Regions from separate parts of the Bradyrhizobium sp. HKCCYLS3013 genome, predicted to be linked through region 2. Evidence: predicted binding sites of a transcription regulator. Region 2 holds the regulator's gene; each other region holds the start of a gene.

Region 1 (9,683 bases), on a different contig from region 2:
GGAGGCTACATCGCCTCGTAGTTCGGCCCGCCGCCGCCTTCCGGAGGAACCCAGGTGATGTTGCCGTTGGGATCCTTGACGTCGCAGGTCTTGCAGTGGACGCAGTTCTGCGCGTTGATCACGAAGCGCGGGCTCGTGCCCTCCTCGACCCATTCGTACACGCCCGCCGGGCAATAGCGGTTGGACGGCCCGGCATAGACGTCGTGCTCGGAGCTCTTCTGCAGCGCCATGTCGGCGACCTTCAGATGCACCGGCTGGTCTTCCTCGTGATTGGTGTTCGACAGGAACACCGAGGACAGCCGGTCGAAGGTCAGCTTGCCGTCCGGCTTCATCGCAGGCTTCGGCTGATGCGCCTTGGCGGGATCGAGCGTGGCGCGATCGGGCTTGGCGTGCGACTGGGTGCCGAACAGCGAGAAGCCGAGCGTGTTGCACCACATGTCGAAGCCGCCGAGGACGACGCCGAGCACGGTGCCGAACTTCGACCACAGCGGCTTGACGTTGCGGACCTTGAACAGGTCCTCGCCCACCGGCGAGCCGCGCCAGGCGTTCTCGTAACTCACCAGCTCGTCATTGGCGCGGCCGGATGCGAGCGCGGCATTGACGTGCTCGGCCGCGAGCATCGCGCTGCCCATCGCATTGTGCACGCCCTTGATGCGCGGCACGTTGACGAAGCCCGCCGCGCAGCCGATCAGCGCGCCGCCGGCGAACGACAGCCGCGGCACCGACTGATAGCCGCCCTCGGTGATCGCGCGCGCCCCGTAGGCAAGCCGCTTGCCGCCCTCGAACACGCCGCGGATCGAGGGATGGGTCTTGAAGCGCTGGAATTCCTCGAACGGCGACAGATAGGGATCGTCGTAGTTCAGGTGGACGACGAAGCCGACCGCGACGAGGTTGTCGTCATAGTGATACAGGAACGAGCCGCCGCCGGTCTTCATGTCGAGCGGCCAGCCGAACGAATGCTGGATCAGGCCCTTCTGATGCTTGGCCGGATCGATCTGCCAGACTTCCTTGAGACCGATGCCGAATTTCGCCGGCTCGCTCTTGGCGTCCAGCGCGAACTTGGCGATCAGCTGCTTGGACAGGCTGCCGCGCGCGCCCTCGGCGAACAGCGTGTACTTGCCGAGCAGCTCCATCCCGCGGGTGAACGAGGCTTTCGGCTTGCCGTCCTTGCCGATGCCCATGTCGCCGGTGGCGATGCCGCGCACCGCGCCCTGCTCGTCATACAGCACCTCGGTGGCCGCGAAGCCCGGATAGATCTCGACGCCGAGCGCCTCGGCCTTGCGCGACAGCCAGCGACAGACATTGCCGAGCGAGCCGACGTAGCAATGATGGTTGTCCATCAAGGGCGGCATCGCGAAGCCCGGCAGCGGGATCGCGCTGCTTTCGGTCATCCAGAAGAACTTGTCGACCTTGACCTGGGTCTTCAGCGGGCAATCATCGTCCGAGCGCCAATCGGGAATGAGCTTGTCGAGCGCAGCCGGATCGATCACCGCACCGGACAGGATGTGCGCGCCGACCTCGGAGCCCTTCTCGACCACGACGATGTTGAGGTCGGCATTGAGCTGCTTCAGCCGGATCGCGGCAGTCAGGCCCGACGGGCCGGCGCCGACGATGACAACGTCGAACTCCATGGATTCGCGCGGAGGTAACTCTTCGGTGCTCATGTCTCTCAATCTCAGGCCCGGCCGGTGCAGTGGATCTGGCCTTTGCATCCCCCTGGCGCGTGCAAAGGTCAAACCCGGAGCTGCAACAGCAACAATGACTTAACTAGGGTTCCTGGAGGCGCCGGCGGTTCGCTGATGGGCAGGTCCCGAGGGGAGCGAAGGCTGGCGCCGGAACACTAGGGCGTTCCGTCCCTTTTTTGGGTTATTCCAAGCTCTTGTTTCCGATTTTTCGAGGCAGGACAACCACCGAAATGCATTCCGCCATGCGCCGAGGCGGCGTACACTGTGGCGACGATCGATCATGATGACCCCCGAGCCCCTCCCCGACGTCCGCCAATTGCTCGCCTTCTATCTGGAGGCGGGAGTCGATTGCGCGCTCGCCGACGAGCCGATCAACAGGCTGGTGGAGCCTGAGGCCGCGGCTGCTGCCGCTCCTGCCGCCCGTCAGGCGGCGGCGCCGCAGGCCGGCCGGCTGGCGGCGCCGGCGATCATTCCGCCGCGCGGCGAACCGCCGCCTCCGCCGGAAGCGGCCGTCGCCTCGGCCCGCGAGGCGGCGCGGACAGCGCCGACCCTGGAGGCGCTGCGCGCGCTGCTGGAGAGTTTCGACGGCTGCGCGCTGAAGCAGACGGCGTCGCGGCTGGTGTTCGCCGACGGCAATCCGCAGGCGCGCATCATGCTGGTCGGCGAGGCGCCCGGCCGCGACGAGGACATCGAGGGCCTGCCATTCGTCGGCCGCTCCGGCAAGCTGCTCGACCGCATGATCGCCGCCATCGGGCTCGACCGCAGCAAGGTCTACATCGCCAACGTCATTCCCTGGCGCCCGCCCGGCAACCGTACGCCGACGCCGCAGGAGACGCAGATCTGCCTGCCGTTCATCCGCCGTCAGATCGAGCTGGTCGATCCGGACGTGCTGGTGACGCTCGGCAACCCGTCGACCCAGGCGCTGCTCGGCACCACCGAGGGCATCATGCGCACGCGCGGCAAATGGCGCGACTACGACACCGGCAAGCGCACCATCCGCGCGATCGCGACCTTCCATCCGGCCTATCTGTTGCGCTCGCCGTCCTACAAGCGGCTGTCCTGGCAGGACCTGCGCGCGATCGCGACGGTGCTGGCGGTCTGAGCGCCAGTCTCCCCCGTCATTGCGAGCGAAGCGCCTTGTCCGCCGAAGCCTTCTTGGGCGTAGGCAGACGCAATCCAGAGTCCCGCCCACGACTCTGGATTGCTTCGTCGCTGCGCTCCTCGCAATGACGGAGAGCGCGGCGAAGCGCTACGGCCCTTTCGGTCGCACGATCGCCCAGCCGATGCGCAGCACCGGCTGGCGGCCGTTGATCAGCCAGTCGAAGCTGCGCGGCACCTCCGGCACCAGCCCGGGAAAGCGCTGGGCGATCTCCGGCGGGGGGGTGCCGACCGTGTCGGAGGCGCGCCACACCACGACGCCGCCGCTCTCGGCGAATTTGGCCGGCGTGACCCAGGGTGTCCGCTGCGGGGTGGCATCGAGGAACAGATGCGCGCGGCGGCGGCCGAGCGCGACCAGGCTGGCGAGTTGCGGATCGCCGGCGACCGCCTGCAGCCGCTGGTTGGTACGGCGCTCGAAACTCTCGACGAAGAAACGGGAGATGTCGCGGGCCGGCATCGCCGTCGCGACCTCGCGGTCGCCGAGCAACGGCAGCACCACAGCGCTGCCCGCCGCGAGGATGGCGGGCGCGGCGACCGCAACCGCCCAGACCAGGCGCAGCAGCCGCTGCCGCCGCAGATAGATCAGATCGCCCGACGCGACCACCATGGCAAGGCCGACCATGGTCAGGGTCACGGCAGTGCCGCCGTACACGGTCGGGAGGCCGAACAGAGCGGAGATCAGACTGCCCGCCAGCGCTGGTGCAATCGCGAAGCAATAGACGAAGTCGCGCGCGAGCGGCGGCACCGAGCGGCGATAGATGATCGGCGCATCGGTCTCGCCGCGATCGATCCAGCCGGCGTCGAGCAGCACCAGCAGCAGCACGGCCGAGATCGCCAGCAGCAGTCCCCCCGCCAGCGCGAGCCAATGCCAGGCGCGCACCGAAAGCTCGGCGAGAACGGGCAGCGCCGGTAGGCCGACGCTGTCGGAACGCAGCACGAAAATGAGATAAGGCAGTGCCAGCGCCACCACCACAAGCAGCGCGAACAGCGGATCGAACGAGCGCAGCACGCGGCGGCCCTGCGCGGTCGAGACCACGAAGCCCGCGATCAGCAGCAGCAGGCCGACGGCGGCCGGCGTGGTCAGCAGCAGCAGGCCAGCTTCGATCGACCAGGCAAACCAGGCGTTGCGCCGGCCCTCGCCGAGAATCCGCCAGCTATGGAGCAGCAGCAGCGCCCAGAGCGGACGCGCCAGCACCTCCGGACCGAATTCCAGCGTGGGCGCACCGAACGCGGTGATGGTCATGGTCAGCAGCACGGCGAGCACCGCCTGCTGGCCGCCGACGATCGCCGCCGCGAGGAGATACATCACCCACAGGCTGAGCGCCGAGCACAGCACGGCCAGCACGTAGACGCCGAGCAGATGATCGCCGGCGAGGCGATAGGCGATGTCCGACAGCCAGAACGACAGTGGCGGGCCGAGATCGGTGCCGACCTGGTACTCGCGTCCGAACGCGATGGTGGTGGCAAGCTGGCCGGGCGGGCTGCGATAGAACAGCACGGCCACGCCGAGCCACATCAGGGCCTGGCACAGCACCACGATGACGACGACCAGCCGCGGCCTTGCGCGGATCAGTTCGACAACCAGTGACGTGAAACGCATGAACGGCTGGATCGCTTAGCTGGATCGCTGAGGACGTCGAAGAGGCCGGCAGAACCGTCCCTCATCCGCAGCAGCCTCGCTGTCCGACGCCCGCAATCGATACCGCATGATCGAGGCGCACAAGACCGCCCCCGCTGCGAGGAGTGACAATTCGTGCCGGTTCGCTATCTCAAGCTTTAAGACCGCGGCGCGATCGAGGCAACCAGCATCAGGCCCCGAGCGAGATTTCGGTGGACGTGACCACCGTCACCTCTGCGAAAAGGTCGGGCTCCGGCACCTCGGTCCAGGGCTGATGCTTGCGCCGGGCGGCGACGACCGGCGCAAACAGGCTGCGATGATGTACCGAGGGGCCGAGCCGGTCCAATGCGGCGAGGTGTTCGGGCACAGCATAGCCCTTGTGCTGCTCGAATCCGTAACCAGGGCAGTCCTGCGCCAGTGCGCACATCAGCCGGTCGCGCGTGACCTTGGCGACGATCGAGGCGGCCGCGATCGACATCACCAGACCATCGCCGCCGATCACCGCCTCGCACGCGCAATCGACGTCGATGCGGTCGCGACCGTCGACGAACACGTGCTTCGGCGCCTCGGGCAGCGCCCTCACGGCGCGAGACAGCGCCCACAGCGAGGCACGCAGGATGTTGTCGCGGTCGATTCGGGCCGGCGAGGCGACGGCCACCGCAAACGCAGACGTCTTGCAGATCTTGTCGAACAGCGCCTCGCGCTGCTCCGCGCTCAGCCGCTTGGAATCATCGAGCCCCTTCGGAATGCGCGCGGGATCGAGAATCACGGCAGCAGCGACCACCGGACCAGCCAGCGGCCCCCGTCCCGCCTCGTCGCAGCCCGCGACCGGCCAGATCCCCTGCTTCAGCAGCGCACGCTCCCGCCGGAAGCTCGGCGGCGCCACCGCGATGACGCCCTTGCCGAGCTTGGCGGCGGTCTTGCCCTTGGCGCTCTGCGGCGCAGGCTTGGTCCCGGCCTTTGCAGCGGCGCTCTTCGCCACGGCACCGCTGGCGGCCTTCGCCCTGCCCGGTTTCTTTGACTGATCGCGAATCATGGCCGGCATGGTGCGGAACGGCCCGCGGCGGTGCAACCCGAACGGACCTCAATTCCCCGCTATTCGCACCCTCTCCAGCAACCGGCTACGCCGGCAGATGCACCCGATCATCGTCGCCGACATCGATTCCCGGCGCCACCACCACTTCCCAGACATGACCGTCCGGATCGGCAAAATAGCCGCTGTAACCGCCATAGTCGGTCCGTTGCGCGAGCTTCAGCAGCAGCGCGCCCTTCTCCACTGCCGACGCGAGCGCCGCATCGACCTCGGCGTCCGAACGGCAGTTCCATGCCAGCGTCACGCCGCGGAATGCCTGCGGCCGCGGCGTGTCCGGCACACCCGCGTCGTGGGCGAGCGCGCTCCACGGGTACAGCGCCAGCACCGTCCCGCCAGTGTCGAAGAATGCCACTTCCTCGCCGGTCGCGCGGAATTTTCTGACGAAGCCGAGCGATGCATAGAAGGCGATGCTCCGCCGCATCTCGGATACACCGAGTGTGATGACGGTGAACCGCGGGATAACCGCACCTGCACTCATCGCGCCACCTCCACACATGTCAGAACAGGCTGAGCTGCTGCCCGCCGCCCTTCGGCCGGACGAAATGATCGGTCGTCAGCTTGGTCCGGCGCTTGTTCAGCCCCAGCTTTTCGCAGGCGATCTCGAAGCGGCGGCCGATCATCCAGGCCATCGGGCCTGTCCCCTTCATCCGCGTGCCCCATTGCGAGTCGTAATCGCGGCCGCCGCGCATGTCGCGGATCAGGGTGAAGACGTGGCGGTAGCGGTCGGGATAATGCTCGAGCAGCCATTCGCGGAACAGGTCGCGCACCTCCAGCGGCAGCCGCAGCAGCACATAGGAGGCTTCCTTGACCCCGGCATGGGCGGCGGCATCGAGGATGCGCTCGATCTCGCTGTCATTGAGCGCCGGGATCACCGGCGCCACCATCACCGTCGTCGGGATGCCAGCCTTCGAGAGCGCCTGCAGCGCCTCCAGCCGCTTCGATGGCGTCGACGCCCGCGGCTCCATGGTGCGCGCCAGCTTCGGATCCAGCGTGGTCACTGATATCGCGACCTTCGCCAGGTTCTTCTTGGCCATCCGCGCCAGGATGTCGGCATCACGCATCACCAGCGCCGACTTCGTGACGATCCCGACGGGATGGCCAACCTTTTCCAGCACCTCGAGGATGCCGCGCATGATCTTCCGCTCGCGCTCGATCGGCTGGTAGGGATCGGTGTTGGTCCCGATCGCGATCATCCGCGGCTCGTAGCCGCTGGCCGCGAGCTCCTTCTCCAGGAGAGCGGGCGCATCCGGCTTCACGAACAGCTTGGATTCGAAGTCGAGGCCAGGCGACAGCCCGAGAAACGCATGGGTCGGCCGCGCGAAGCAGTAGACACAGCCGTGCTCGCAGCCGCGATACGGATTGATCGAGCGATCGAAACCGATGTCCGGCGAGTCGTTGCGGGTGATGACCTTGCGCGAGGTATCGGTCGCGACCGTGGTCTTGAACGGCGGCAGATCTTCGAGGCTCTGCCAGCCGTCGTCGAAGACAACGCGCGCCTCCGCCTCGTAGCGGCCGCTCGCATTGGATTGTGCACCCCGGCCGCGGCGCCGGCCCCGTTCGATGGCGACCGCGAGTTCGGGGAAGTCCTTGTCAGGACCGAAAGAAGGCGCGCCCGCCGGCTCGGAGGGCACCGGGACCGGCGGGCGCTTGAGGGCATGTGAAGATGCTCGGCTCATGGCCAAGACATAGCACACAAAGCGAACATTACAAGAACAAAGGAGAACATTTGCGCAGTGGTTCTGAGCCGGCGCAAGGCCAACCATCACATTCCCGTTCTATCCTCGCAGCGCACTGGAACGGGACGGTGCGGCGTTACTCTAATGCACTCTCCCGCGGGCGCGAAGCGGACGGCAAGCGAGGTTACATGAATATCACGTCTTCCCACCAGACCATCCCGGCCGATGATCTCGACCTGCTCGACCGCTACTGGCGTGCGGCCAATTATCTCTCGGTCGGGCAGATCTATCTGCTCGACAACCCGCTGCTGCGCGAGCCGCTGAAAGCGGAGCACGTCAAGCCGCGCCTGCTCGGCCACTGGGGGACGACGCCCGGACTGAATTTCATCTACGCCCATCTCAATCGCGCCATCCAGGCCCAGGATCTCAGCGTCATCTATATCTGCGGTCCCGGCCATGGCGGTCCGGGCATGGTCGCAAACACCTATCTCGAAGGCACATACAGCGAGATCTATCCGGATATCACGGGCGATGCCGATGGCCTGCGCAAGCTGTTCCGGCAGTTCTCCTTCCCTGGCGGCATTCCGAGCCATGCGGCGCCGGAAACGCCGGGCTCGATCCATGAAGGCGGCGAGCTCGGCTACGCGCTGGTGCACGCCTATGGCGCGGCGTTCGATAATCCCGATCTGATCGTGGCCTGCGTGGTCGGTGACGGCGAGGCCGAGACCGGCCCGCTCGCCGCGTCCTGGCATTCGAACAAGTTCCTGAACCCGGCCCATGACGGCGCGGTGCTGCCGATCCTGCATCTCAACGGCTACAAGATCGCCAATCCCACCGTGCTCGGCCGCATGGGCGACGCCGAGCTCAAATGCCTGTTCGAAGGTTACGGTTATGAGCCGCTGTTCGTCGAAGGCGCCGAGCCCAAGGCGATGCATCGGCAGATGGCGGACGCGCTCGATGTCGCGCTCGCAAGCATCCGCTCGATCCAGCAGAATGCGCGTCAGCCGGATGCAACGATCCAACGGCCGCGCTGGCCGATGATCGTGCTGCGCAGCCCGAAGGGCTGGACGGGCCCGAAGGAGGTCGACGGCCTCAAGGTCGAAGGTTTCTGGCGTGCCCACCAGGTGCCGATCGCCAATCCGCGCGGCAAGCCGGAGCATCTCGCGCTGCTCGAAGCCTGGCTGAAGAGCTACGAGCCGGACACATTGTTCGACGCGCAGGGCCGGCTGATGCCGGAGCTGCAGGCGCTGGCGCCGAAGGGCGCGCGGCGCATGGGCGCCAACCCGCACGCCAATGGCGGCCTGCTCAAGCGTGAGCTCAAGCTCCCAAACTACCAGCATTTTGCGGTCGACGTGTCCTCTCCGGGCCAGACCATCGCTGAAGCCACGCGCGAACTCGGCAAGTTCCTGCGCGACGTGATCACGCTGAATGCAGAGACACGCAACTTCCGCATCATGGGCCCGGACGAAACCGCCTCGAACCGGCTCGATGCCGTGTTCGAGGTCACCGAGCGGGTGTGGATGGAGGGCATCGAGCCCTACGACGTCCACCTCGCCCATGACGGCCGCGTCATGGAGGTGCTGAGCGAGCACCTCTGCCAGGGCTGGCTGGAAGGCTATCTGCTCACCGGCCGCCACGGCCTGTTCTCCTGCTACGAGGCGTTCATCCACATCGTCGATTCGATGTTCAACCAGCACGCCAAATGGCTGAAAGTGTCACGCGAGCTGCCGTGGCGGCGCCCGGTCGCGTCGCTGAACTATCTCCTGACCTCGCATGTCTGGCGGCAGGACCATAACGGCTTCAGCCACCAGGATCCGGGCTTCGTCGACCTCGTCGCCAACAAGAAGGCGGACATCGTCCGCATCTACTTCCCGCCGGACGCCAACACGCTGCTGTGGATCGCCGACCACTGCCTGCGCACCTATGACCGCATCAACGTCATCGTCGCCGGCAAGCAGCCTGCGCCGCAATGGCTGTCGATGCAGGATGCGGCCATCCATTGCGACGCCGGCATCGGCATCTGGTCGTGGGCCGGCACCGAGCCCGCCGACGAGGAGCCCGACGTGGTGATGGCCTGCGCCGGAGACGTCCCGACTTTGGAAACGCTCGCTGCCGTCGACCTGCTGCGCAAGGAATTGCCCGACCTCAAGATCCGCGTCGTCAACGTCGTCGACCTCATGACCCTGCAACCGAAGCAGGACCATCCGCACGGCCTCAGCGACCGCGACTTCGACAGCCTGTTCACGACCGACAAGCCGGTGATCTTCGCCTATCACGGCTATCCGTATCTAATCCATCGTCTCACCTACAGCCGCACCAACCATGCCGGCATGCACGTGCGCGGCTTCATCGAGGAAGGCACCACGACGACGCCGTTCGACATGGTCGTGCTCAACGAGCTCGACCGTTTCCACCTCGCCATCGAGGCGATCGAGCGCGTGCCCGGCCTCAGC
Region 2 (9,683 bases):
TGAAGCTGATGCAGGCGTGATCGATGCTGTGACCGGGGCTCGGCACAAAACGGAAGCCGTCGACGACCTCGCTGCCATCGACCGTGATCTCGCGCGCGAGGCCGGCCTCGACGATCGGCAGCACGCTGTCTTCGTAGACCCCCGGCATCGGTGGATGCAGCATGGGTCCGAGCCCGGCCGCATCCCTGATCGCGGCGTCCGAGCCGTCGCCGGCCGAGAGGGCGGCGACATAGGCGCGCTCTCGGCCCGAGAAAACGTGCTGGGCGTTCGGAAACACCGGCATCCAGCGGCCATCGGCAAGCTGCGTATTCCAGCCCACGTGATCCGCATGCAAATGCGTCATCAGGACGAGGTCGACATCGTCGGGGGCGACGCCGGCCGCCCGCAATCGGTCGAGGAACGGCTCGTTCAGGCGATGCAGAACGGCCGCGCCGGGCCGCTCCTTGTCGTTGCCGGTGGCCGTGTCGATCAGCACCACGCGCTCCGGCGTCCGCACCAGCCAGCTATGGATGCTCAGGCGCAGCGATCCCGTGCGCGGATCGACCGATCCCGGCCCGAAACGGCCGCGTTCGCGGGCGATGCTGGCGGCGTCCACGCCTGGAAACAGAAACTCCCCCTCGACCGCATCGAGACCGATCTCGAAAATCCTGCTGATGGTGGCGTCCCCGACGCGATAGGTCGTGATGTCCTGCATGTTTGGCGGCCTCGATCCGAACGGTGATCTTGTCTGGGCCGAGATCTACGATTAGGTCATGCATTCCTCAAATCGATCCAACTCATGCAGTCCATCGATCATTTCGATCTTCGCTCCTTCGACCTCAATCTGCTGGTCGCGTTCGACGCGCTGATGCAGGAGCGCAGCGTGACACGCGCGGCGGCGCGCCTGAAGGTGGGGCAGCCGGCGATGAGCCATTCGCTGTCGACGCTTCGCGTGCTGCTGCAGGATGAGCTGTTCGTCCGCGTCGGCACGATCATGCAGCCGACCCCCAAGGCTGCGGTGCTGGCCGGACCGGTTCGGGCGGCGCTGGCCCAGATGCAGGCTGCGTTGCACGCCGCACCGGAGTTCGACCCAGCGACCGAGCAGCGCACCATCCGCTTGGGATTCTCGAGCGAGGTCGAGCTGCTGCTGATCCCCGAACTCACGGCGGAGCTGCGTCGAACGGCGCCCGGCGTGCGGCTTCTCAGCCGTCCGACCGAACGCAACGAGGTGCATCGTCTGCTCGACGAGGGCGCCTTGGATGTCGGCGTCGGCTGCTTCGAGGCGGTGGCGCTGCGGCACCGATCCCAGTTCCTGTTCGAGCAGGCGCTGAGCTGCGTCTACAATCCAAAGCGCATCGCGATGAAAGCGCCGATCGGCCTGGATGCCTATCTGTCGCTTCCGCACGCGCTGGTGACGCTGACCAACAGCCTGCAGGGCTGCCTGGAGGCGGCGCTGGATGAGATCGGGACCGAGCTCAACGTGGTCTCGGCCTCCTCGGATTTCCTCAGCGTGCTGGCGACGGTGGCCGCCTCACCGGTGATCACCACGATCCCGACCCGGATGGCAAGGCTCTACGGACCCCGGTTTGGGCTGGCGCTCTGTCCGGCGCCGTTGAAGTTGCGGCTGCCGGCGGTCTCGATGGTCTGGCCGCTGCAGCTCGACCGCGATGCCGCATCGGTCTGGCTGCGGAACATGGTGGCAAACATCCTGCACACCACCGAGCGCGCCGCCTGTCGCGCGGCTGCCGGATAGCTCCGTCTGGACTCCGTGTGCACGTGAGCAGATCGCGACTGCCCCCCGGCATGATTGCAGAGTTTCTCGCGCGATCGTGAGGCGTCGGGCCGGGCGACACACCTTCAGGCGATCGGAACGCAGAGAGGGGTTAGGCCCTTGGCCGCGCCGTGCGCGTTCGGTTAGAACGCGATTCAGTCGATCTGCCCGTCTTCGTCCGAAGGTAATCCCATGGCCCTGATGCCGGTCTCCGATGCGTTGTCCGCGGTGCTCGCCGGCACCGAGCCGCTGGCTGAGGAAATGGTCGGGCTGGACGAGGCCTATCACCGCATCCTGGCCCGCGACCTCGCGGCGCTGCGGACGCAGCCGCCCCAGGCGATGTCGGCGATGGATGGCTATGCGGTGCGCGCGGCCGACGCAGCCAAGGCCAAGGCGCGGCTGAAGGTGATCGGCGAGGTCGCGGCGGGACGGCCGTTCGATCGCGTGGTCGGGCCCGGCGAGGCGGCGCGGATCTTCACCGGCGGCGTTGTCCCCGCAGGCGCCGACGCGGTGGTGATCCAGGAGGACACGATCGCCGAGGACGGCCATGTCGTGATCACCGAGGCCGCGATCACAGGCCGGCACATCCGGCCGGCCGGCGTCGACTTCCACCAGGGCATGGTGCTGCTGAAGGCCGGGCGCCGACTCAGCGACCGCGACCTATCCCTGGCGGCCAGCATGAATCATCCGGCGCTGCCGGTGCGGCGGCGGCCGAAGGTGGCGCTGCTCGCCACCGGCGACGAGCTGGTGATGCCGGGCTCGACGCCCGGCCCGGGGCAGATCGTCTATTCCAACGGCTACGGCTTGCGGGCGCTGGTCCGCAGCGAGGGCGCGACGCCGATCGATCTCGGCATCGCCGCGGATACGATGGAGGCGACGGTCGCTGGAATCCGGCGCGCCCGCGCGGCCGAGGCCGACGTCCTGATCACGACCGGCGGCGCCTCGGTCGGCGATCACGACCTGGTCAAGCAGGCGCTGGAGGCCGAGGGCGTCGAAATGGCGTTCTGGAAGATCGCGATGCGGCCGGGCAAGCCGATGATGCACGGACGGCTCGGCGACATCAGGGTGATCGGACTGCCCGGCAATCCGGTGTCGTCCTATGTCTGCGCCATCCTGTTCATGGTGCCGCTGATTCGGCGCCTGCTCGGCCGCGACGAGGCCGTGATGCCGCGCGAGACCGCCCTGCTCGGCCGCGAGTTGGGGGCGAACGATTCGCGCGAGGACTATCTGCGGGCGCAGCTCAAGGAGCGCGCCGACGGCACCCTGGTCGCAACACCGGTGACGCAGCAGGATTCGTCGCTGCTCGGCAATCTCGCGCTGTCGCAGGCGCTGGTGATCCGGCCGGCGTTTGCGCCGAAGGCGCCTGCCGGCAGCCCGTGCGAGATCCTGCGCCTGCCGAACTGAGCCGCTTCCCCGGTAAAGCCCGGTCCGTTCATCATATTTTTAGGATTGCGGAACACACATCGAACATATAGTGTCCGTTCATGATTTGTTTTTAGTATGTTGCGGGCGACGCGATGACGGTCCGACTCCAGGGCGCTCTCAGCCGGCTTGTGCTCAAGGCGCAGCTCCTGGACTCGGACGACAACAAACCGGGGACCAGGTCGAGATGCTGACGCGCAAACAGTACGAACTTCTGCGGTTCATCAACGAGCGGCTCAAGGAAGCCGGCGTGCCGCCGTCCTTCGACGAGATGAAGGATGCGCTCGATCTGCGTTCGAAGTCCGGCATTCATCGCCTGATCACGGCGCTCGAGGAGCGCGGCTTCATCCGCCGGCTGCCGAATCGCGCCCGCGCGATCGAGGTGATCAAGCTGCCCGAGCTGTCGCAGGCCGCGGGCAACCGTCGCGGCTTCACGCCGTCGGTGATCGAGGGCAATCTCGGCAAGGTGCGCACCAGCACTCCCGCGCTGGACGATGGCGAGCGCCCCGTGGCGGTGCCGGTGATGGGCCGCATCGCCGCCGGTACCCCGATCGAGGCGCTGCAGACGCGCAGCCACACCATCAGCGTACCTGCCGACATGCTCGGCAACGGCGACCACTACGCGCTCGAGGTGCGCGGCGACTCGATGGTCGATGCCGGCATCCTCGACGGCGACATGGCGCTGATCCAGCGCAACGAGACCGCCGACACCGGCGACATCGTGGTGGCGCTGATCGACGATGAGGAAGCCACCTTGAAGCGCTTCCGCCGCCGCGGCGCATCGATCGCGCTGGAGCCGGCCAACACCGCCTACGAGGTGCGCATCTTGCCGCCGAACCGGGTGAAGATCCAAGGCAAGCTGGTCGGGCTGTACCGCAAGTACTGATCGCGAATGGGATCGGTCGATCGGCGGCGGGCGCACGCGCTGTCGCCGCCGAGCGAGAAGCCAGCCAAGCTGGAAGCAGCCAGCAAAATACGCCACACGCGAATGCACTTCATGATGTGCAGCGCGGCATGCTCAAACGCTTGTGATCGGCCGCGGGCACACGCGATGCAGATCAGCGCAGAATTGCCGCGAAGCGCGCGCTAACATCACCATCGATGTCCACTCTGATAGAGGCCTGCGCCTGTCCGGGGGGAGCGTGGGTCGGCTATCTCTCAACGAGGAGCGATCCGATGTGTGACTACAGCCTCCATGCGGTTGCGTCCCGTCCCGCCAAGGTCGGCGAGACGTTGATCTCGATGACCTTCCGTGGCACCGCCACCCGCGGCTTCGCGTTGGAGAGCGAGCCGACCGTCGCAGTCTGCATGCTGCCCGGCACCGAGTTGGCCTTCGCCGAGGACGTCCGCTACGACAGCCGCTGGCTCTGGACCCGGACGATCCGCGAGCGCGTCGCGAAGTTCAACAGCATCGAGACGCACATTCCCGATCGCCATCACGACGCGATCGAGTTCGCCGACGGCCGCCACGTGCTGGTGACCCAGCTCTGCGAGGGCCAGCGCGTCACCGTGCTGCAATTGCCGGTCAGCAAGCAGCCGGCAGAGCGTCGCCCGGACATCGCCGAGGATGTGCCGACGTCGCCGGCCACACCGATTCGCCGCATCAGCATCACCTGAGGGTCTGCGCGTCGGCATTTCTGTCGGTCGTGAGCGCGCTTTCGACGGTGGGAGACTTGGTCAACTTGGGTTCTGCAAGCGCAAAGTCCTCTCGGGCGAATCTCACGCCCCGGCATCGCATCGGATAGGAACGACATCCCTCGGCCGGCATTGTTTGCCGGGGGAGCTTGCCGCCGTGGTCAACAAGATCGATTGGAACAAGGCCGGACGGATCACCGAGCCCGGCCGCTACATGCTCGCGTTCGGATGGCTGACGGTCACGGCTGATGACGTCGCCATCTGGCAACGCTATCCGGGCGCTGCTTTCACGCTGGTCGAAGGGCCCTCGCTGTTCGATGGACCAGACGACACCGAGTATCATCTCGGCACGTTCGAGCTGCCCGGGCGCTCAATCCTGCTCGCCCTGCTCCGTCTCCGGCGGCGTCGCGTCCTGAAGCCGCGCGGCCGGCGCACGCGGCGTCAGCGTCGTGTCGAACTCGCCGGCCTCGGCGGGCGCCGGCCACCATGGGCGGTCAGTGCCGCCGGCGCGCGCCGGCGTCACGGCGAAGCCTTTGCCCTGCTGCACCAGCAACAAGGCGCCCTGCTGCCGCAGCCGCTCGCGATCGATCACGGCCGCCGCGCAGGATGACGGCGCGGCGCGCGCGGTGACGATCAGCGCGACACGGGCGCAATCGTCGGCGAGCGCCTCAGCGCGCAAGGTCATGGCGGCGAAGCGGCCGTCGGCCATCGCGACCACGCAGCCCGCCTCGTCGCAGGAGACGCCATCGGCGAGCGAGGCGTCCGCCGGCAGCCGGGCATCGGCGTCGGCCGCGAGCCACTCCTTGGTGGCGAACACATCCTTGCCGGCGCGCATCACATGCAGGCGTCCGTCACGGCCGCGCACCGCCACCGCGCGCCCATCGCCGGCGACCAGGACGTCGGGCAGCGGCGTCGCGGCCGCCCAGACGGTGGCGGCCGAGAGCATCACGGCGCCCAACCAGCGCAGCGGTGTGCGCAGCAGGCCGATCAGGATGACGCCCAGGCTGGCCAGGATCAGCGGGCCGATGCCGAAGGCCGGGATGCGCCCGACCGCGCCCGGCAGCGCCGCCACCCAGCGCGTCACCGCGATCATCCAGTCGATGCCGAGGCCCATCAGCGACCACCAGATGCCGTCCAGGCCGAACGGCGCCGCCAGCAGGCCCATCAGGCCGGCCGGCATCACCAGCGCCGAGACCACCGGCATCGCCGCGAGATTGGCGAGCACGCCATAGGGCGTCACGCGATGGAAATGGAAGGCGGCATAGGGCGTGGTCGCGAGCCCGGCGATCAGCGAGGCCAGCAGCAGCATCGCGAGCTCGCGCCCGCCCCACAGCGCGACGCGCTGCGTCGTGGAGCTGTCCGGCGTCGCGAACAGCCTGGGCAGGCCGAACTGCACCAGCGCGACCAGGCCGAGCGTTGCCGCGAACGACATCTGGAAGCTCGGATGCACCAGCGCCTCGGGGGCTGCGATCAGCACGATCATCGCCGCGACCGCGAGCGTGCGGAAAGTGACGGCGCGGCGGTCGACCATGACCGCGATCAGCACCACGGCCGTCATGAAGAACGATCTCTGGGTCGCGACCTCCGCGCCTGAGAGCAACAGATAGAACGCCGCCGCGACCAGCGCCGCGGCCGCCGCCCATTTCTTGATCGGGTGGCTGACGGTAAGGCCTGGGATCAGCGCCAGCAGCGCGCGCACGGCGAAGAACACGACGCCGGCCACGACCGCCATGTGATAGCCTGAGATCGACAGCACATGGCCGAGACCGGAGACGAACATCGCGTCGTTGACATCGGGCGTGATGGCGTCGCGCCGGCCTGTCAGCAGCGCGGTGGCAATCGCCCGCTCGTCGCCCGACAGGCGGGCGCGGATGCGTGCGTCGATCGCGTCGCGCAGGCCCTGCATGGCCGCCGCATAGCCCAGGCCGAAGCCGACGGCCTGGGGCGGCGGCGCCGTCGTGATCGCGCCCATCACGAAGCCGGAGGCGCCGATGCCCTGGAAGAACATGTCGCGCGCGAAATCGTAGGAGCCCGGCCGCACCGGGGCCATCGGCGGCAGCAGCCGCGCCTTGAGCTGCACGAAGCTGCCGACCTCGGGCGCCGCGCCCTTGCGCACCGCGAGCCGCACGCGCGCCAGCGTGATCGCGTTGCGCGGGCTCTCCATCGCGGTGACGCGCAGCACGATGCGGTCGCTGCGCTCGCGGATGTCGCGCGCCTCGACGAAGCCGGACAGCGCCACCGAATACAGCGGCCGCGCCAGCACCGGATGCGCCACCCACGCGGTCTTGATGGTCGCGGTGGCAAAGCCGCACGCCGCCGCCGCGATCATCACGGCCGCCGGAAACAGCCGATGCCGCCGCATCATGATGGCGACGAGGCAGAGCAGCGCCGCCGCGATCGCGGCGATCCAGAGCACAGGCTCGTGATCGGCGGTGAAATACAGCGCGATGCCGGCCCCGAATGCCACCGGCACCCAGGGCAGCAGCCGGCCCGCCCCGGCCTCCTCGGCCGCCCAGATCTTGAGGCGCGCGGCGAATGCCGACGAGGCACTCGAGCCGACCGCGGGCCAGCCGCCGGCCAGCGCGCCCCGCGGCGGCCAGACGTCGGCCATCACGCCCGCGATCCCGCGCCGCCCTCCTGGACGTCCTGCTGGCGGCCTGACCGGCTCCGCCATTGCCAACACCACCCGCTACCCGACCGGGCGGGAAGGCTATCGGAAGCTGCGCGAGGCCGCCTAGCAGAACGGAACGGGAATCCTGGCTTTCTGCACGCGCACCTGGCTTGGAACTTTTCGCATCGCACGCGCTTATCGGAGTATGGACCCTAAAGGTATTGACGACCCCTTCGCCGATCTCGCGCTCGAGAGGGCGATCCACCTCCGCTGGACTCTCCGGGACATCAAGGCCCACCGGCTCACGCTGTCCCCAGTCGCCGAGGAAGACCTCTCGCTCCTCGCCGAGCGCGGGCTCGTCGAGCTCACCGACGGTGTGCCGACCCTGACGAACGCCGGCCAGGACGCGATCAGCTGAGCTGCAAGCGTCCCGCGGCTTCCGCTCGCCTCAGCCCTTGGCGACCTCCTTCGCAAACGTGTCGCGCAGGCCGATGGTACGATTGAACACGAGCTTGTCGGGCGTCGAGTCCGGATCGCGCACAAAGTAGCCCTGGCGCTCGAACTGCATCGGCGCGTCCGAATTGCTCGCGGCGATCGCCGGCTCGATGCGGGCGTCGGTCAGCACTTCCAACGAGTTGGGATTGAGATCGGCGGTGAAGTCGGCCGCATTGGGGCTCGGATTGGCGAACAGCTGATTGTAGATGCGGATCTCGGCCTTCAGCGACTGCGCCGCCGGCAGCCAGTGCATCGTCGCCTTGACCTTGCGGCCATCGGGCGCGTTGCCGCCCTTGGTGGCCGGATCATAGGTACAGCGCAGCTCGACGATCTCGCCGGCGTCGTTCTTGATCACGTCGCGGCACCTGATGAAATAGGCGTAGCGCAGCCGCACCTCGTTGCCCGGGGACAGCCGGAAGAACTTCTTCGGCGGGTTCTCCATGAAGTCGTCCTGCTCGATATAGAGCTCGCGGCCGAAGGCGATCTTGCGCGTGCCGGCGGAAGCGTCGTCGGGGTGGTTGATCGCCTCGAGCTCCTCGACCTGGCCTTCCGGGTAGTTCTCGATCACCACCTTCAAGGGCCGCAGCACCGCCATCCGGCGCTGCGCCGTGCGATTGAGCTCCTCGCGAATGCAGAATTCGAGCATGCCGACATCGACGATGCTGTTGGCCTTGGCGATGCCGATGCGCTTGATGAACTCGCGCACCGCCGCCGGCGGCACGCCGCGGCGCTTCAGCCCGGCGATGGTCGGCATGCGCGGATCGTTCCAGCCGGACACATGGCCGTCCTGCACCAGCCGCGTCAGCACGCGTTTCGACAGCAGCGTGTAGGTCAGGTTGAGGCGCGCGAACTCGTACTGGTGCGGATGTGACGGCACCGGCAGCTTGTCCAGGAACCAGTCATAGAGCGGACGATGGTCCTCGAATTCGAGCGTGCAGATCGAATGCGTCACGCCCTCGATCGCATCCGACTGGCCGTGGGCGTAGTCGTAGCTCGGATAGATCTTCCAGGTGTCGCCGGTGCGCGGGTGATGGGCGTGCAGGATCCGGTACAGCACCGGGTCGCGCAGGTTGATGTTGCCGGCGGCCATGTCGATCTTGGCGCGCAGCACGCGCGCGCCGTTGGGAAATTCGCCGGCCTTCATGCGCCGGAACAGGTCGAGATTCTCCTCGACCGAGCGGTCGCGGAACGGGCTGTTCCTGCCGGGCTCGGTCAGCGTGCCGCGCGCCAGCCGGATCTCCTCCTGCGTCTGGTCGTCGACATAGGCCAAGCCGGCCTTGATCAGGCCCTCGGCCCAGTCGTAGAGCCGCTCGAAATAGTCCGAGGCGAAGAACAGGTTGTCGCCCCAGTCATAGCCGAGCCAGCGCACGTCAGCCTGGATGGAGTCGATATATTCCTGCTCTTCCTTGGTCGGATTGGTGTCGTCGAAGCGCAGATTGCAGCGGCCGCCGAACTCCTGGGCAATGCCGAAGTTGAGACCGATCGACTTGGCATGGCCGATATGCAGGTAGCCGTTCGGCTCCGGGGGGAACCGGGTGACGACCGTCTTGTGCCTGCCGCTGTCGAGATCGGCCTGGACGATGTCGCGGATGAAGTCGCGCCCTGCCTCTGCCGTCGCCGCCGTGTCTGTCGTCGTGGTCATCAAGAATATCCTGCTCCGGAATTTGGCAGCCTATCTGCCAAATCCGCCTCCCCCAAGGAAGGCTTTAGTTATGCGATAGGCCTGCTATACACCCCCCGCCCTTCATAGCCCCTGCCTGGATTTCGTGC
Region 3 (9,683 bases), on a different contig from region 2:
TCTTCGACGACGGCCGCCGCGTCCTCGGCCCGGTTCTGATAGGTGAGGATGAGGTCACTGCCGCGTTGGGCAATATGACGTGCCGCGCTACGGCCGAGCCCGCGGCTGGCGCCGGTCACGAGTGCGATCCTGGTCATGATTTTTCTCCGGTCGGGTTTGACTGGTCGGATATTGGACACCGACCACCGGCGGAGTTGCCGGAACCGCGCCGTTCCTTGCCTGATCCTCCAAATCGGGGTGTGTGGAGAGCGAGAGCGGGCTAAGTTACGGACATGACCAGCCTGCTCAATGCCGTCAGCCGCTATGCCGCTGTCCACGCCGATACAGCCGGGATTGCCAGGACCCCGATCCCCGGACTCACGACGGTGCGCGCGACCGCACCGAGCGAGCTCGTCTACGCCATCTCGCGGCCGCTGGTGTGCCAGGTTGTGCAGGGCAGCAAGCAGGTCACGATGGGGCTGCAGGGACTGACGTTTTCCGCAGGCGATTCGCTGATCATCACCGCCGACGTGCCGACCGTCAGCCAGATCACGCGCGCGACCCGCGCGGCGCCCTATCTGTCGCTGGTACTGGAGCTCGATTCGGCGCTGATCGCGGAGCTGATCCTGCAGATGGACGGCACGACGGCGACGGACGGTTTTGCCGTCCGGGTCGAGCCGACCGAGGCGGAAGTGACGGACGCGGCGCTACGCCTGATGCGCTTGCTCGATCGTCCTGCCGGATTGTAGGTGCTGCAGGCTCAACTCTTGCGCGAGATGCATTATTGGCTGCTCGCCGGCCGGCACGGCGCGGCGATCCGCCGGCTCGGTGGCCCCGACAGCCACGCCCAGCGCATCGCCCGTGCTGTAGCCCTGTTGCGCGCCGAGTTCACCCAGGCCCTGCCGGTCGAGCGGCTCGCGGCTGTCGCGGGTATGAGCCTGTCCTCCTTCCACCAGCACTTCCGCAGACACACCTCCCTGTCGCCACTGCAATTCCACAAGCAGCTTCGGCTGATCGAGGCGCGCCGGCTGATGTTGGCCGAAGGCATCAGCGCGAGCAGTGCGGCGTTCGCCGTGGGTTACGAAAGCGTGCCGCAGTTCACGCGCGAATATCGTCGCCTGTTCGGCCGTCCGCCGGTGCAAGACATCAAGGCGGCACAGGCCAAAGTCGAAGCTGTTGCGTGAGCTGCGTGCGGGTGCCGTGCCGGGGACTTGCCGGTCTCGACAGCGTCCCCTTTGAGCCAGGCAAACAAAAAGCCCGACCTTGCGGCCGGGCTTTCGTAAGCAACTAATTCGAAAACGCTTGAACGGTCGATCAGGCGGCCTCGTCGGCCACGGCGGTATCGTCGCCGTCGATGTCATCACCCTCGCCTTCCGCATCGCCCTCGGCGACCGCATCGGCTTCGGTCTTGGCGCCGCGGCGCGGGCTCTTGGCGAGCTGCGTCTCGATCTCCTTGACGGCCTCGGTCTCGGTCGAGTGCTGCACGACGGCGATCTCGCGCGAGAGACGGTCGAGCGCGGCTTCATAGAGCTGGCGTTCGCTGTAGGACTGCTCCGGCTGCGACTCCGAGCGATACAGATCGCGCACGACCTCGGCGATGGCGACGATGTCGCCCGAATTGATCTTCGCTTCGTATTCCTGGGCGCGGCGCGACCACATCGTGCGCTTGACGCGGGCGCGGCCCTTCAGGGTCTCCAGCGCCTTCTTGACCAGCGCCGGGTCGGACAGCTTGCGCATGCCGACATTGGCGACCTTGGCGGTCGGCACGCGCAGCGTCATCTTGTCCTTGATGAAGTTGATGACGAACAGCTCGAGCTTCGCACCCGCGATCTCCTGCTCCTCGATGGCCAGGATCTGGCCGACGCCGTGAGCCGGATAGACGACGAATTCGTTGGTCTTGAAGCCCTGGCGCTGGGTCGGCAGCTTCTTCTCCTCGACGCGCGGCGCGGCCGCGACGGGAGCAGCCGGCTTAGCGGCGACGGCGGGCTTGGCAACAGGGGCAGCAGCCGCAGGAATGGCGGTCTTGGTGGCAGCCTTGGGCGCAGCGGCGGCCTTGGCGGGCGCAGCCTTGGCAACAGAGTCCTTTGCAAGAGTGGTCTTCGCGGCGGATGCTTTCGCGGCAGTCTTGGCAGTCTTTTCAGGCATTGCGCTTCTTTTGTTCTTGGTGGACTTGGCAGCCGAGGCCTTCGCGGCAGCCCGAATCTCCTTTACAGGAGCCCGGGCACGGCCCTTGGAAACGCTGCGGCTGGCCGCGGCGGCTTTTTTTGTACTCTTGGAAGCACTCTTTTTACGCGTTTTCTGTGACACAGCCTGCGCGCGGAACTGCCACGCCCCTGTTTGATGTTGCGGGAACCTAAAAGGGCGGCCAAAAAAAGGTACGCATGGCCGGGTTCGGCTCTGAGAATGTGCTATATATAGCACATTTACCGCAAAAATCAATGATTTAGAGGCCGCAGGGGCGGTATTGTGACGGGTCCACGAAGTTAGGGTTAAGTGAAGCGTGCCGGAATAGAACAACTCATGCGGCGGTTCCCGCTCGCCGCAATCTCGTTCTAGGCCATTGTTTCCGCGTGGCGATTCCAATCAGCCACGGCCAGCGGCAGAATTGCCGGCGCCGCTCTCGCGCCAGCGCAGAGGTGACCCGTCAGTCTCCGGCGCCCGGCTTCGATGAAAAATATTTCTCGAATTTTCCGTCCTCGCCGTCGTGCTCCTTGGCATCCGCCGGCGGGTCCTTCTTCTGCGTGATATTGGGCCAGGACTTGGCATATTCGGCGTTCACGCCCAGCCATTTCTCCAGCCCCGGCTCGGTATCCGGCTTGATCGCGTCGGCCGGGCATTCCGGCTCGCACACGCCGCAATCGATGCATTCGTCCGGATGGATCACCAGCATGTTGTCGCCCTCGTAGAAGCAGTCTACCGGGCAGACCTCAACGCAATCGGTGTATTTGCATTTGATACAGTTTTCGGTGACGACGTAAGTCATCCAGGGCTCCGGAACGGATCGACAAATCGGCTGGCTTGGACTAGCGCAGGACGTGGTGTGCCGCAAGTGAAGCGGGGCGAAGAACTGAATTGGAATTGCGCCGGCGCAACCAATCAACTTCGGCCGCGACCTTCGAGGTCGTCGTAGAGCCCGCGCACGGACGCGGCGTCGCCGCGACGCGCGGCAAAGCCGGTCACCTTGAGCACGCGCACGCTGCGATCGAGCGCGATGGTCAGCACATCACCGGTCTTCACCCCATGGCCCGGCGAGGTCTCGCGCACACCATTGACCCGGACATGCCCCGACGACACCAGCGCCGCGGCGCTGGTGCGCGCCTTCACCAGCCGCGCATGCCACAGCCATTTGTCGATGCGCTGGCGCTCTGACGGGGTGTCGGACGTCGGCGTTGTCCTTCCAACCAATCTTGCCAACCGATCTTGCCGCTCAGTCCTTGCGGTTGTTCCCCGCGAGCTGCTCCTTGAGCGCAGCAAGCTTGGCAAACGGCGAATTGGGATCGACCGGACGGTCGCGATCCCGGCCGCCGCCGCTGCTCGATGCGTAGGGCCGCAGCGCCGGGCCGCTGTCGCGCTTGTCGCGGCCGCCCTTGCCGAAGTCGCGGCCACCGCGCCCCTCGCGGTCGCCCCCGAACTTGCCGCCCTTGTTGCGATCCCGGTTCTGGTCGCGCCCCTTGGCATCATGATCGCGGCGCGGCCCGCGATCCTCGCGCGCCGGCGCCGATGCGCCCTCGGCTGGCGCCGCACCCGCCTCCGGCGGGCCCTTGCGGAAGTCCTTGCCGAACTCTTTCATCCGGTCGCGCCGGCCATGGCCGCGGTGATGGCGCTCGCGCGCCTCGCCGCCCTCGGCCGGAGCGGTCCCGGCCGATGCCTGACCGCCGCCGCCCCCCTGCCCGCGCTCATGCTGCGGACGGTTGGGCCGGCCGCGATGATGATGGTCGTGGCGCGGCCTGCGCTCCTCCGACCGCCCGCCCGGCCGCCAGACCTCGACCAGGACGGGCTCGGCAGCAGGCGAGGCCTCGGCGGGAGAAGCCTCGGTGGCGGTCGATCCAGCAGCAGTTTCCGCCGCGGCAGCTTCAGCCGAAGCGTCGCCGATGCTTGTTGCCTCGTTCGCAACGGCCTCCGCGGCTTCTGGCTGCGGCGCATCCGCAGCGACGGCGGTTTCCGCCTCGGCGACGACGCTTTCGGCAGCCGTCTCGGCCATGGAAGCGGCGTCCGCCACATCCGGCGTGACGAAATCGACGGTCGGCAGCGATGCCAGGGCCGATCCCGACGTGGTTTCCGGCTGCTCCTCACCGACCATCGCGGGCACGGCGACGGCCTGCTCGGTCACCGGAGCGACGGCGGCCTCCGCGACGGTGGGAACCTGCTCGTCGGCCGGCTCGCCGGCGACAACTGCGAGGTCCTCGCCCGGCACAGCCTGCGCATCTGCCGGAGCGGCTTCGGCAGCAGCAGCTTCCGCGATGGCAGCAGCCTCGACGGGCTTCTCAATCGGCTTGGGCGGCAGCGGCGGACGCTTCTCCATGCGATAGCCGAGCGCGCGCAGGATGGAGGCGAAGTCCTCGCCGGCCGAGCCGGTGAGCGAGGTCATCGCCTGCGTCACCACGAAGCCGCGGCCGTCGAAGGCGCCGGCCGGCTTCTCGCCCGGCGCATTGTCGCGCCAGGCCAGGGCGGGACGAATCAGGTCCGCCAGCCGCTCCAGGATGTCGACGCGCACGGCGCGCTCGCCGGCCTGCTTATAGCCGAGCACGCGATAGGCATCGCGCGGCAGCGCCTTGTCGACCGGGAACGAGGTACGGCCCGAGCTCGCCAGATGCTGGGCGCCGGTCAGCGCGGACATGTCGACATTGCCCTGCTTCTCGGCCCACAGCAGCGCGGCGAGCGCGCGCGCCGCCGGCTTGAGCAGTGCCGGGACGTAGATGTGATAGGCCCCGAAGCGCACGCCATATTTGCGCAAGGTGGCGCGCGACGGCTGGTCGAGATCCTTCATCTCGGCGGCGATCTTGGCGCGCTCGATGACGCCGAGCGCCTCCACGAGCTGGAACGCGATGCCGCGGCCGATGCCGGTGATGTCCTCGGCCTTGGACAGCTCGAACAGCGGGCCGAGCAGCTTCTCGATATGCGTCTTCAGCCACAGATCGAGCCGCGCCTGGACCTTGTCGCGCGCAGCACCCGTCAGCCGCTCGTCGGCGATGATGCGCAGGCGCGGATGCAGCGCGTCGTCGGCCGCGACCAGCTTGGCGACCGCGTCGCCGGTCCAGCGCATCGTGCCGTCGGCGGTGAGCACGATGTGCTCGTCGGGCGCGCCGGACAGCTTCTCGGCGCGCGCCTCGATCTCGCCGGCCAGCGCCTTCTGGGCAGCAGCCTGCAAGGCCTTGGCCTCCGAGCCGGCTTCGGCGGCGTCGGGCGCGAAGGTGAATCCATCCAGGCGGCCGATCGCGTGCCCTTCAACGATCACTTCGCCGGTCTTGCCGATTTCCGTATTCAAAACACTGTTCTCCCGCAGGCGCCGCATCAATACACTGGTACGACGATCAACGAAACGCTCCGTGAGCCGTTCATGAAGGGCGTCTGACAATTTATTTTCGAGTTCGCGGGTAATCCCCTGCCAATAATCAGGGTCGCGCAGCCAGTCGGGCCGGTTGGCCACGAAGGTCCAGGTGCGAATCTGTGCAATCCGCCCCGACAGCGTATCGATGTCGCCATCGACGCGGTCGGCCTGATCGACCTGGGCCGCGTACCAGGCGTCCGGAATACGCCCCTTCTGCATCAGGAAGCCGAACACGGTGGTCACCAGCTCCGCATGGGCAGCCGGCGACAGCCTGCGATAGTCGGGAATCTGGCAGGTTTCCCAGAGACGCTCGACCGCTTCAGCGCCATGCGCCATGTCGCGCACCTCGGCATCGCGCGCGGCATGATCGAGCACGCGCAGATCCTCCGCGGTCGGCGCGCGCGTCAGCGCGTCATGCCCCGGCGTAATCGCCAGGGAGACCTGGAGCGCGCTCAAGGACGCGAAATCAAGCCTGGAGTTGCGCCATTGCAGCACCTTCACGGTATCGAAGGTGTGGTTCTGGAGCGCATTGACCAGCTCGGGCTCGAACGGCGCACAACGTCCGGTGGTGCCGAACGTGCCGTTACGTGTCGCGCGTCCGGCACGGCCGGCGATCTGGGCAAACTCCGACGGCGTGAGCCGGCGGAACTGATAGCCGTCATATTTGCGGTCGGATGCGAAGGCGACGTGATCGACGTCGAGATTGAGCCCCATGCCGATCGCATCGGTGGCGACGAGATAGTCGACGTCGCCGTTCTGGAACATCGCCACCTGCGCGTTGCGCGTGCGCGGCGACAGCGATCCCAGCACGACAGCAGCGCCGCCATGCTGGCGGCGGATCAGCTCGGCGATGGCGTACACCTCGTCAGCCGAGAACGCCACGATGGCGGTCCGGCGCGGCTGCCGCGTGATCTTCCGGTCGCCGGCGAATTCGAGCTGCGACAATCGTGGCCGTGTCACCATCGACGCACCGGGCAACAGCCGCTCGATGATGGGGCGCATCGTCGCAGCCCCGAGCAGCAGCGTCTCGTCGCGCCCGCGGCGATTGAGGATGCGGTCGGTGAAGACATGGCCGCGCTCGAGATCGGACGCGATCTGGATCTCGTCGACGGCCAGGAACGACACGTCGAGATCCCTGGGCATCGCCTCGACCGTCGACACCCAATAGCGCGGGTTCTTCGGCTTGATCTTCTCCTCGCCGGTGATCAGCGCGACGGCCTCGCTGCCGACGCGATCGGCGATCTTGTTGTAGACCTCGCGCGCGAGCAGCCGCAGCGGCAGTCCGATGATGCCGGAGGAATGCGCGAGCATGCGCTCGATCGCCAGATGCGTCTTGCCGGTGTTGGTGGGGCCGAGCACGGCGGTGACGCCGCTTCCGGGAGCACGGTCGGACGTGCGCTCGAAAGGCGAGGCAGCCGAAGAGGACGAAAAAGCCATTCGTTAAATGTGGGTCTCGAAGCCGGCGTTGGAAGCGCGTCGTTCACGCGCGACGGATGCGGAATTGTCGTGTGTCTGGAGAGGCTGAGATGCTGACCCCTGTCTCACATTGTGACGCATATAGTGCCGCAGCTTAAGCTTCGGAACGCCTTGAGAACGAATCGCGAAGGAATCGCTGACTCTGTCGGCTTTCAGGCTTCGTTCACCGCAACATCTCGCGCTCTGCGATCAAGCCAGCACTAGATCAAGTTTTCGCGGGCTCCACAAGCAACGCTTTCGCGATGGAACTGGCGCGCATTTCAGGGCGTCCCGAGTCGAATCAGAATCAGGGAAGAGTCAAACGGATTCACGCGCAGCAGACAGCATCCATACGGGGACCGGCAAATCGGAGGTCAACGCGGAATCTCCATCGCATTCAAGCGAGAGCGGACGGCATGCCGCCAGACCTTCACGCCACGGCCGCTGTTGCGGCTCAGCCGCTGACGGGGCCGTGCCACAGCGACGAGATTCGGATGTGGAGGAGCAGCGATACGAGGCGCTACTGGGTCTTGGCGACGTGCGGCGCCGCCTGGGTGATGAACGACGTCGCCTCCAGCATCGCGGTCCCCAGCGGGGTCGGGATCACCATCTTGAACGGCACCAGCACGCGGGTGCCGGCGATCGGCACGAAGAAGATCTCCATGTTGCGGGCCTGAGCCAGATATTTGATGACCGGCCGGTCCGGGATGTAGCCCGCGACCGGCGTGAAGTAGATCGCGCAGACCAGCGCCGGACCGCGATAGCCCTTGTCAGCCTTGACGTTCTCCATGCGCTTGTAGTCGAGCTTGAGCTCGTAGCGCATGCGGCCGTCGAACACGGGCGCAGCGCCGCGGCAGGAGTCCGGCGACAGCAGTTCGCCATTGCCCGGCACCCGCACCAGAGAGGCCGTCATCGGATCGAGCACGCCGCGCTTGTGGGCATCCGTCACCGGAATGCGGTCGGGATCGACTGGAGGCGCCGGCTCGATGGCGAAGTCCTTCACGGTGCCGTTCTGCAGATTGATGCGGATCTGCTCCGATTTCTTTCCCGTGGAGGTCGAGGCCTGGTAGCTCTGGCCGACCAGGGCGCCGTTGACGACGCGTCCCTGCACCGAGCCCGTGCCTGATCCTTGCGAGAAGCTCTTGAGCAGGCCGGCGGTGCCGCCCTGAGCCGCAGCACCATACTGATCATCCCCGATCTCGACCGCCCAGGTGCCCTTGCCGACGGGGATGCCGGCCAGGGACGCCTCGTATTGAGCGTCCAACCGAGCCTGCGCCTGGGCGCCTTGCGCCAGCAACAACAGGCAGAGCGCTGCCCCGGCCGCGGCCAGGCGGCCCGAGAGAAATGAGGGAACCGAGATGATGGTCACGTGACGAATGATCCTGCCGATCCGCCTGCCTGAGCGCCGGACCGATCCGACGCGCCGTCCTTGCTACTTAAGCCAAAAACGCCTTCAAACAACGCGAACCGTCCGACAATGGCGGTTTGTCCAGCGCTTTGCGCCTGAACAGCACTCAGAACCGTCGTCCGCAGCGCTGCCGGAACCGAGCCGCGAACCTCCGACCGCGCCAGCATGCCGCCATTCCGGACCGTTCGCGGGATATCCATCCATCACGTCCGAATGCGCCCTTTATATGGTCTAAACTGCCGGCTATACTATTGATTACACGCCTGCTTTTCTGCTGGTCGGCGATTTCGGCCCGACCAGGAGGAGGCATGGGTCGCGTCCTCCAGGTTCGCCGGCCCGGCTCCCTGTATTTGCTGCGGCCTTCAAAACCTTGACGAAAAGCCGCATCCCCCCTATAGGACCGCATCTCCCAGAGACGAGCTGGACGAGTTTTGGACCCCCGCGGCCCGCCGACATAGGCGGACGAAGGGTGCGGGGATGAGAGAGGATTTATTGCCATGTCGCGGCGCTGTGAACTGACGGCCAAGGGTCCCCAGGTTGGCCACAAGGTCAGCCACTCCAACATCAAGACCAAGCGGCGCTTCCTGCCGAACCTGTGCAACGTGACCTTCATCTCGGATGCACTCGGCCGCAACGTGCGCCTGCGCGTTTCGACTAACGCGCTCAAGAGCGTCGACCACAATGGCGGCCTCGACGCCTATCTGCTCAAGGCCAACGCCGCGACCCTGTCGCCGCGCGCGCTGGAGCTGAAGCGCGCCATCGAGAAGAAGGCGGCGGACGCTGCCCCGGTCGCGAAGGCGAGCTGAGAGAGCCAACCGAAATTCAAGATTGATGCAGAAGCCGGACGCGTCACGAGCGGGGCTTCGAGCTGAACGAGATGTCGAAACGGCCGGGTCGAGAGATCCGGCCGTTTTGCTTGCGGATGCCGTGATCAACTGACAACTCTGGACAAGGCAGCCGGCGCGGGGCGGCAGGACAGGTCGGGTGACCATCCGTTCGTACAACGGCGCCCAGCAGTCACTCCGCCATGTCGGCCGCGCCGCGCGCAACAGCGACCCAGACGAAGTGCCATAGGGAACCGACCTCCCCAACACCAGCCGGATGCTCTACACTCGTTGCGGTAGCATTATTGCGGACATTCCTTTGCCATGAAGAATATTGTCATCTGCTGCGACGGCACCGGCAACGAGATCAGCGAGAACATCTCGAACGTACTCAAGCTCTATCGCTGCCTGCGCAAGACCGACAAGACGACACCGCATCAGGCCGTATTCTACGATCCCGGCGTCGGCA

What was found. The regulator LexA, encoded in region 2, represses DNA repair genes until DNA is damaged. The targets are predictions, from matches to a motif close to TGTTCNNNNTGTGTTCNG.
Region 1: ACQR1F_RS11005 (PA0069 family radical SAM protein) is a predicted target of LexA. The motif match lies at 7,241-7,258, and genes of this name have one in related genera.
Region 3: ACQR1F_RS15005 (helicase-related protein) is a predicted target of LexA. The motif match lies at 7,106-7,123, and genes of this name have one in related genera.

The regions. Positions count from the first base shown of each region.
Region 1 is NZ_JBNPTK010000005.1:4,090-13,772, forward strand. It holds gene ACQR1F_RS10980 (electron transfer flavoprotein-ubiquinone oxidoreductase) at 6-1,664, opposite strand; gene ACQR1F_RS10985 (uracil-DNA glycosylase) at 1,969-2,787, shown strand; gene ACQR1F_RS10990 (glycosyltransferase family 39 protein) at 2,935-4,443, opposite strand; gene ACQR1F_RS10995 (ribonuclease HII) at 4,652-5,506, opposite strand; gene ACQR1F_RS11000 (VOC family protein) at 5,583-6,032, opposite strand; gene ACQR1F_RS11005 (PA0069 family radical SAM protein) at 6,052-7,230, opposite strand; gene ACQR1F_RS11010 (phosphoketolase family protein) at 7,419-9,683, shown strand, end outside.
Region 2 is NZ_JBNPTK010000003.1:2,480-12,162, forward strand. It holds gene ACQR1F_RS06760 (MBL fold metallo-hydrolase) at 1-694, opposite strand, end outside; gene ACQR1F_RS06765 (LysR family transcriptional regulator) at 779-1,732, shown strand; gene ACQR1F_RS06770 (molybdopterin molybdotransferase MoeA) at 1,943-3,154, shown strand; gene lexA (transcriptional repressor LexA) at 3,360-4,058, shown strand; gene ACQR1F_RS06780 (hypothetical protein) at 4,349-4,789, shown strand; gene ACQR1F_RS06785 (ComEC/Rec2 family competence protein) at 5,178-7,481, opposite strand; gene ACQR1F_RS06790 (hypothetical protein) at 7,624-7,836, shown strand; gene ACQR1F_RS06795 (glutamine--tRNA ligase/YqeY domain fusion protein) at 7,867-9,555, opposite strand.
Region 3 is NZ_JBNPTK010000007.1:76,866-86,548, reverse strand. It holds gene ACQR1F_RS15030 (SDR family NAD(P)-dependent oxidoreductase) at 1-137, opposite strand, end outside; partial or broken gene ACQR1F_RS15025 (AraC family transcriptional regulator N-terminal domain-containing protein) at 273-1,163, shown strand; gene ACQR1F_RS15020 (CarD family transcriptional regulator) at 1,294-2,124, opposite strand; gene fdxA (ferredoxin FdxA) at 2,624-2,962, opposite strand; gene ACQR1F_RS15010 (RNA-binding S4 domain-containing protein) at 3,076-3,333, opposite strand; gene ACQR1F_RS15005 (helicase-related protein) at 3,407-6,964, opposite strand; gene ACQR1F_RS15000 (DUF3108 domain-containing protein) at 7,503-8,279, opposite strand; gene rpmB (50S ribosomal protein L28) at 8,888-9,196, shown strand; gene ACQR1F_RS14990 (T6SS phospholipase effector Tle1-like catalytic domain-containing protein) at 9,539-9,683, shown strand, end outside.